Regions from separate parts of the Nocardiopsis rhodophaea genome, predicted to be linked through region 2. Evidence: predicted binding sites of a transcription regulator. Region 2 holds the regulator's gene; the other holds the start of a gene.
The links. Region 2 encodes HspR, which represses chaperone genes until heat shock. Its sites were predicted from a motif close to ANTTGAGTCNNNNNGACTCAANT; they were not measured.

Region 1 (4,413 bases), on a different contig from region 2:
ACCGAAAGCAACGGGGCTGTTGGCTGAAGCGTCAGCCAACAGCCCCGTTCCGCATGACGGTCGGCCTCTTAGGCGGCCACGGCCGCCGCGCCGCTGTGCGCGGGTTCCAGCGCGAGGTCGAGGACCTCGCGGACATCGCTCACGGCGTGGACGGTGAGTTCCTCCAGCACGTCGGCCGGGACGTCGTCCAGGTCGGGCTCGTTGCGCGACGGGATCAGCACCGTGGTCACGCCGGCGCGGTGGGCGGCCAGCAGCTTCTGCTTCACACCGCCGATGGGCAGCACGCGCCCGGTCAGCGAGACCTCACCGGTCATCCCGACATCGGAGCGCGCGGGCCGGCCCGACAGGAGCGACGCGAGCGCGGTCGTCATGGTGACACCGGCGCTCGGGCCGTCCTTGGGGATCGCACCCGCCGGGACGTGGATGTGCACGCCGCGCTCCTTCAGGTCGCCCACCGGAAGCTCCAGCTCCGCGCCGCGTGAGCGCAGGTAGGAGAGGGCGATCTGGGCGGACTCCTGCATCACCTCGCCGAGCTGGCCCGTCAGGGTCAGCCCACTGCCCCCGGATTCGGCGTCGGCCAGCGAGGCCTCGACGAAGAGCACATCTCCGCCCGCACCCGTCACGGCGAGGCCGGTGGCCACGCCTGGGACGGACGTCCGCTCGGCCGACTCCGGCGTGTGCTTCGGACGGCCGATGTACTGGGGCAGGTCCTCGGCGCGCACCGTGACCGGGAGTTCCCGCTCACCCAGGGCCACGCCCGCTGCGACCTTCCGCAGCACACGCGCGATGGTCCGCTCCAGGCCGCGCACGCCCGCCTCGCGCGTGTACTCGGCCGCGATGCTGCGCAGCGCGCCCTCCTCGAAGTCGACGTCGGTGGCGTCCATGCCGGCCCGTTCCAGCTGGCGCGGAAGCAGGTGGTCCCGGGCGATGGTGACCTTCTCGTCCTCGGTGTAGCCGTCGAGCTCCACCAGTTCCATCCGGTCCAGCAGCGGGCCGGGGATGGTTTCCAGCGCGTTGGCTGTGGCCAGGAAGACGACGTCGGACAGGTCGAGGTCGACTTCCAGGTAGTGGTCGCGGAACGTGTGGTTCTGCGCCGGGTCCAGCACCTCCAGCAGTGCGGCCGTGGGGTCGCCGCGGAAGTCGCTGCCGACCTTGTCGATCTCGTCGAGCAGCACGACGGGGTTCATCGAGCCGGACTCCTTGATTGCCCGGACGATACGGCCCGGCAGGGCGCCGACGTAGGTGCGGCGGTGGCCGCGGATCTCGGCCTCGTCGCGGACGCCGCCCAGCGCCACGCGGGTGAACTCGCGGCCCATGGCGCGCGCCACGGACTCGCCCAGCGACGTCTTACCGACACCGGGCGGGCCGACGAGGGCGAGTACGGCGCCGCTGCGCCGCCCGCCGATCACGCCGAGGCCCTTGTCCTCGCGGCGCTTGCGCACCGCCAGGTATTCGACGATGCGCTCCTTGACGTCGTCGAGCCCGGCGTGGTCGGCGTCGAGGATCTCCCGTGCCCCGGCGATGTCGTAGGCGTCCTCGGTGCGCTCGTTCCACGGCATGTCGAGGATGGTGTCGAGCCAGGTGCGGATCCAGCCGGACTCGGGTGAGGAGTCACCGGCCCGCTCCAGCTTGTCGACCTCGGCGAGCGCGGCCTTGCGGACGTAGTCGGGCAGGTCGGCGGCCTCGACACGTTCGCGGTAGTCCTCTTCCTCGCTGCCCGGCTTTCCGGACAGCTCGTTGAGCTCCTTGCGGATCGCCTCCAGCTGGCGGCGCAGCAGGAACTCGCGCTGCTGCTTCTCCACGCCCTCCTGGACGTCGGCGTCGATGGTCTCGGCGACGTCGAGTTCGGCCAGGTACTCGCGGGTCCATTCGCTGAGCAGGCGCAGCCGCTCAGCGACGTCGTAGGTCTGCAGCAGCTCCAGCTTCTGCTCGGTCTTCAGGAACGGGGAGTATCCACCGCGGTCGGCCAGCTTGCCCGGGTCGTCGAGCTGCTGGATGCCGTCGAGGATCTGCCAGGCACCGCGCTTCTGCAGGTAGGTGGTGAGCAGCGCCTTGTACTCGCGGGCCGCTTCGGTGACCTTGCCGGGGTAGCCGCCCTCGGGTGCCTCCTCGTGGTGGATGTCGACCGACACCCACAGGGCCGCGCCGGGGCCGGTGGTCCCGCTGCCGACGCGGGCACGCGCGATTCCGCGCAGTACGGCCGCGGGTTCGCCTTCGGGGGTGCGGCCGACCTGCTCGATGACGGCCACCGCGCCGACACCGGCGTAGGAGCCGTCGATGCGCGGCACGATCAGCACCCGCGGCTTGCTTCCCCTGCCGCTCTGCGAGGTGATGCCGGGAACCTTCTCGTCTCGATCGTCCCCGGCCTGGGCGGCCTCGATCGCGGCACGGACGTCGGACTCGGAAATGTCCACTGGCACGACCATGCCAGGTAGGACGACGTCTCCGTCGAGGGGGAGGACGGGCAACGTCACGCTGGACTGGGCTTCACTCATCGAACCCTCCTTGTTGAGTCACTATCACTCAATAAAAAAGAGTCGGGTTTTGTTCCCCTCGCGGCGTTCGCCGTGAGCGATCGCGATCCGAGGCGCCGCGCGCTCCTTGACACCCTCTCCCCTGACGCGCATAATCAACCTATAGGTTAAACAACCGAGAGGTTGAATAGGGTATGGAAGAAGATCAGCTCAGCCTGACGTTCGCGGCGCTGGCCGACCCCACCCGGCGGGAGATCCTGGCCCGCCTGGCCGAGGGTGAGGCAACGGTGAACGAACTGGCCGAGCCCTTCTCCGTCAGCCTCCAGGCGATCTCCAAACACCTGAAGGTGCTCGAACGCGCGGGCCTCATCAGCCGGGGACGCAGCGCCCAGTGGCGGCCGTGCCGCCTGGAGGCGGCGCCGTTGCAATCAGCCTCCGACTGGATCGAGCGCTACCGGGCCAGCTGGGAAGAGCGGTTCGACCGCCTCGACCAGGAGATCAAGAGCCTCCAGCACCGCATGCACGCCAACCGCGAGACCCATCGGCAGGATCACCAGGACCAAGGGGACGAGAACCATGGCCGATAGGACCAATACGACCAACAAAACCGACAAGACCGAACTCATCGTCGAACCGGGCCGCCACGACATCGTCGTCACCCGCGTCTTCGACGCCCCGCGCGACGTCGTCTACGCGGCGTTCACCGACCCGGACCTCATCCCCAAGTGGTGGGGCCCCGCCCAGTACGAGACGACCGTCGACCGCGCCGAGGTCCGGCCGGGCGGCGTGTGGCGCTACATCAGCCGCGATGAGCACGGCACCGAATACGCGTTCAAGGGCGTCTACCACGACCTCGTCGCACCGGAACGCGTCGTCTCCACCTTCGAATTCGAAGGCGTGCCCGGACACGTGGAACTCGACACCGCTACTTTCGAGGAGATCGACGGAGGCAAGACCAAGTACACCAGCGTCTCCGTCTTCCAGTCCGTCGAAGACCGCGACGCCATGGTGGCCTCGGGCATGGAGTCGGGTCTCCGCGAAACCCTGAACCGCCTCGCCGAGATCGTCGAGCGCTCTGGCGCCGACCACTAGAGGCCACACCGCACACCACGCGCACAGCGCGTCCCTGGCCATCGGCGGCCGCGCCACCGCGATACGCCGTTGGCCAGGGCGAGCGCCCACGCGATCCGCCCAGCAGCGCCGGCCGCCGCGTGATCTCGTCTGACATGACATGTCCCGCTTGTTCCCCGCTCACCCTTCGGCCTCAGGCACGAGATCGTTGAACCGGTCATCGACATAGTCCGCCATCACCGGCGCTTCGGGAATCTCCCCGGCGTCGGCGAAGGCGTCGGCCAGGTCCTGCTCGGACGCGATCAACTCCGTGTCGATGGGCCGCGGCGCGGGGGCACGCCGCTCGGCGGCGATCCGGGTGACCTTGTCGGGCAGTCCGGTGTGCTGGGACCACACCTTCGCGTAGGCGTCCGGGTGGGCCGCGCTCCACAGCACCGCGCGGTGGACCCGGCCCACGTAGTCCTCCAGCGCCGCTTCCTTGGCCGGGTCTTCCAACGCATCAACCGCGGCGACCTGGAAGGTGAAGGTGTTGCTGTATCCCTCGGCGCTGACCAGGATCTTCGCGCCCACACGGTCCTCGGCCTGGGCGATGTAGGGGTCCCATGCCGCCCAGGCGTCGGCCTGGCCCTCGGAGAAGGCCGCCAGGCCGTCTGCGGGCTGGACGTAGTTGACGTCGATGTCGTCGAAGGCGAGTTTTTCGGCTTTCACAACCCCCAGCAGCTGACCGTGGGCAGAGCTGCCCTTGGTCACGGCGATGGAGTGGCCCACCAGGTCGGCGGGGCTCTCGATGTCGGAGTCGGTCGGCACGACGATCGAGGTGCTGTCCGGGGAGGACGCGAAGGCGGCGACGATCCGCATGTCCGAGCCC
Region 2 (4,413 bases):
TCACCGACGCGGTTCAGCCCGGCCTTCTCCTGCTCCCACCGGGCGACCAGCCCGTTGAGCTCCTCCTGCCTGTCGGCGAGGTCGGCGCGCAGCCGCTCCAGACGCTGGATCGAGGCGGCGTCGGACTCCTTCTCCAACGCCATCTCCTCCATCTTCAGCCGGTCGACGGTGCGCTGCAGCTCGTCGATCTCCACCGGCCGCGAGTCGATCTCCATGCGCAGCCGCGAGGCCGCCTCGTCGACCAGGTCGATGGCCTTGTCCGGCAGGAAGCGGGCGGTGATGTAGCGGTCCGACAGCGTCGCGGCCGCAACCAGCGCCTGGTCGGAGATCTGCACCTTGTGGTGCGCCTCGTAGCGCCCCTTGAGCCCGCGGAGGATGGCGATGGTGTCGGCGGCCGACGGCTCGCCCACCTGCACCTGCTGGAAGCGGCGCTCCAGCGCCGGGTCCTTCTCGATGCGCTCGCGGTACTCGTCCAGGGTGGTGGCACCGACCATGCGCAGCTCGCCGCGCGCGAGCATCGGCTTGAGCATGTTGCCCGCGTCCATCGCGCCCTCGGCCGCGCCCGCACCCACCATGGTGTGCAGCTCGTCGATGAACGTGATGATCTGGCCGTCGCTCTCCTTGATCTCGTTCAGGACGGCCTTCAGCCGCTCCTCGAACTCGCCCCGGTACTTGGCCCCGGCCACCATCGCCGAGAGGTCGAGCGCGATCAGCCGCTTGTCGCGCAGCGACTCGGGCACGTCGCCCGCGACGACGCGCTGCGCCAGGCCCTCCACGACCGCCGTCTTGCCGACACCCGGCTCGCCGATGAGCACGGGGTTGTTCTTGGTGCGCCGGGACAGCACCTGGACGACCCGCCGGATCTCGGAGTCGCGGCCGATCACCGGGTCGAGCGCGCCCGAGCGCGCCCGCTCAGTCAGGTCGACGCCGTACTTCTCCAGTGCCTGGTAGGTGTCCTCCGGGTTCTCGGAGGTGACCTTGCCCGGCCCGCGCACCCGCTCGAACGCCTCCAGCAGCGCCTCGGGCGTCGCGCCGGCGTCCTTGAGCAGGCGCCCCGCCTCACCGCCGTCAGCGGCCAGTCCGACGAGCAGGTGCTCGGTGGAGACGTACTCGTCCTCCATCTGCTGGGCGCGCTGCGCCGCGGTGTTCAGCGAGACGATGAGCTGCCGGGAGCTGGCCGGGGCACTGACCGTGCTGCCCGCAGCCCGCGGCAGCCCCGCGATGGCCTGCTCGACCTTGGTGTTGAACTGGCCGGGGTCGACCCCGACCTCCTTGAGGAGGGGACGGATGATGCCCTCTCCCTGGTTGACGAGGGCGGCGAGCAGGTGCAGCGGCTCGACCTGCGGGCTGCCGTCCGTGGTCGCGCGCCGCATCGCCGCCGATAGCGCTTCCTGGCTCTTGGTGGTGAGTTTGTAGTTCATCGCTTCGCCGCCCCCTAACAGCAGAGTCAGTCCTTGAGGTGGTGTAATCCGAACGTCCGGCCGAAGCCCGCCGGCCCGGTCGCCGCGAAAAAGGTGGGCCGGGGCGCCGGGTGGAGTCCCGCGGCCGGTGGGGATCGTGTGACGCCCCCAGGCCCTGCGGATCCCCGCTCGCGAGGTGCGGCGGCCCCTCCCGCGATCAACGGGAAACCGTGTGCGCCGCGTGGGTCACGCGTCGTCTTCGGGGGGAGGCGCGGTATTGAAGATCGTCACACGTGTGTGCCGGAGCGGCAGCAGCTCGTTGCCCTGCTCCGGCCCGCTCTGGGCCAGCCGACGCGCGACCGCCGTGCGCGCCGCGTCGAGTTCGTTGCGCAGGTGGAAGAGGTGCTCGCGCAGCTCGTCGACCTCGCGCTGGAGCTCCAGGATGCGCTTGATGCCGGCGAGGTTGATGCCCTCCTCCTGGGACAGCCTCTGCACCTCGCGCAGCATCTGGACGTCGCGCATGGAGTAGCGCCGCCCCCGCCCCGCGGCGCGGCCCGGTGAGACCAGTCCGAGCCGGTCGTACTGGCGCAGCGTCTGCGGGTGGAGCCCGGACAGCTCGGCGGCGACGGAGATCACGTAGACCGGGATGTCCTCGCCGAACCCTCGCTCAGTCATCGCATTCACATTCCCTTCGCCCGCGTCTCCAAGTCACGGCGCGGGTCCTGGTCCGCCGTGGCCGCCCGGAACTTCTCCAGGGCGGCGCGGGCGTCCTCGCTCAGCGTCTTGGGTACCGACACCTCAACGGTCACGAGCAGGTCGCCCTTGGTTCCGTCGCGGCGGTCCGCGCCCTTGCCCCGGACCCGGAACGTGCGCCCGTTCGGCGTGCCCGGGGGGATCTTCACCGTCACCGGCATCCCATTGAGGGTCGGCACGCGCACATCGGCGCCGAGCGCCGCCTCGGGGAAGGTCACCGGGACGGTGATCGTCAGGTTGTCGCCGGTCTTGCCGAACACTGGGTGCGGCTGCACATGAACCACCACGTAGAGGTCTCCCGCCGGCCCCCCGTGTTCACCCGGCGCGCCTTTGCCCTTGATCCTGATCCGCTGGCCGTCGGAGACCCCCGCGGGGATCCTCGTCTGGACCGTACGGGTGCTCTTCCCCCGACCGCTGCCGTTGCACACGGGGCAGGGGTCGTCCACGACGAGCCCGCGCCCCTTGCACTGACTGCAGGGCTCTGAGAGGGAGAACCCTCCCAGAATGGTGCTGTCGTGCCCGGTGCCGGAGCACGTGGGGCACATGCGGGGCGCGGACCCGGCCCGGGCCCCCGTCCCCTTGCAGCTGGCGCAGGCGGCGTCACTGGTCAGCTTGAACGACCGGGTGGCGCCGCGCGCCGCCTCGCTGAAGGTCAGCGTGGTCTCGGTCTCCACGTCGGCACCGCGCCGCGACCGCGTGCTGGTGCGCCCCCGCCCGCCGAACAGGCCGCCGAACAGGTCGCTCAGCCGCTCGCCGCCGACCCCGCCGCCGGTCGGGCCGTGCCCGAACAGGTCGCCCATGTCGAATCCGCCCGGACCGGTTCCCCCGCCGGGCTGGTAGGCGCCGCCGAACAGCGACCGCGCCTCGTCGTACTCCTTGCGGCGCTGTTCGTCCGACAGGACGCTGTAGGCCTCGGAGATCTCCTTGAAGCGCTCTTCGGCCTTCGGATCGGCGGTGTTGGCGTCGGGGTGGTTTGCGCGCGCGAGCTTGCGATAGGCCTGCTTGATCTCGTCCTGCGTGGCCGTCTTTGAGACCCCGAGGACCTTGTAGTAGTCCTTCTCCAGGTAGTCCTTGGTGCTCATCGACGCTTGCCTACTCCCGCTTCGCGCTCGTTACCGGTGGGGCGGTGCGGTCCGCGCTACCGATCCTGCCCACTGCTCACCTGGTTCACCGCCCCGGGTGCCACGCGGGCGCCCGGGGCGGTTCACTCGCTACTTCTTGTCGTCGCCGTCGGGCCCGGACTCGGCGGCCGGTGTCTCGGCCGCACCCTCCGGGGCGGAGGCCGCCTCCGCGCCACCCTCCGGCTCGGTGCCCTCGTCCTCGGCGGGCCCCGCCACGACCACGCGGGCCGGGCGGATCACCCGTTCTCCGATGACGTACCCGGGCTGGAACACCTCGATCACTGTCGGGGTGGTGGCACCCGGCGTCGGCACCATCGTCAGGGCCTCGTGCACGGTGGGGTCGAACTCGTCGCCCTTGTCCCCGTACTTCTTCAACCCCAGCTTGGTGACCGCGGACTCCAGCGCCTCGCCGACGGACTTGAACCCGCCGTTGAGCTCGTCGTGTTCGCGGGCCCGCCCGATGTCGTCCAGGATCGGCAGCAGCTCACCCAGAACCTGGGCGAGCCCCTGCTCCCGAACCGCCGCCCGGTCGCGCTCGACCCGCTTGCGGTAGTTGGCGTACTCGGCCTGCAACCGCTTGAGGTCGTTCATCAGCTCGGCGGCCTGCTGCTTGGCCTCGGCGAGTTCCGCGCTGCTGTCCTCGGCAGCGGGAACCTCCGCCGTGCCCGCCGATTCGGCCGCCTCCGGGGCGACGGTCTCTCCCGCCTCCGGGGCCCGCAGCTCACCGGTCTCGGGATCGATACGACGCTTGTCGCGGATCACCGGGCCCTGCTGCTCGTGACCGTTCTCGTTCTCCGGCAGCGCCATTCGTTTGCGCCTCCTTGCCTTCCGCGTACCGGACGGATCAGGCGTTGCCGTTCCGCTTGCCGTTCTCCTCGTCGACGATCTCGGCGTCGACGACGTCGTCGTCCGCCTGGGCGCCCGCGTCGGCGGTGGCACCCTCGGCCCCCGCACCGGCAGCGGCACCGTCGGCGCCCTGGCCCTGGCCGTAGATGGCGGAGCCGATCTTCTGGCTGGCCAGCGCGACCTTCTCGCTCGCGGAGCGGATCGCCTCGACATCGGAGCCCTCAAGCGCCTTCTTGAGCTCCTCCACCGCCGACTCGGTCTCGGACTTGGCGTCGTCCGGGATCTTGTCCTCG

Region 1: the regulator HspR is predicted to act here: its motif matches at 2,507-2,529, upstream of lon (endopeptidase La).

The regions. Positions count from the first base shown of each region.
Region 1 covers NZ_BAAAPC010000011.1:175,322-179,734, forward strand. The annotation lists gene lon (endopeptidase La) at 69-2,495, opposite strand; gene ABD259_RS14300 (ArsR/SmtB family transcription factor) at 2,669-3,061, shown strand; gene ABD259_RS14305 (SRPBCC family protein) at 3,051-3,566, shown strand; gene ABD259_RS14310 (ABC transporter substrate-binding protein) at 3,726-4,413, opposite strand, start outside.
Region 2 covers NZ_BAAAPC010000008.1:159,614-164,026, forward strand. The annotation lists gene clpB (ATP-dependent chaperone ClpB) at 1-1,421, opposite strand, end outside; gene ABD259_RS11165 (heat shock protein transcriptional repressor HspR) at 1,647-2,075, opposite strand; gene dnaJ (molecular chaperone DnaJ) at 2,081-3,235, opposite strand; gene grpE (nucleotide exchange factor GrpE) at 3,365-4,081, opposite strand; gene dnaK (molecular chaperone DnaK) at 4,119-4,413, opposite strand, start outside.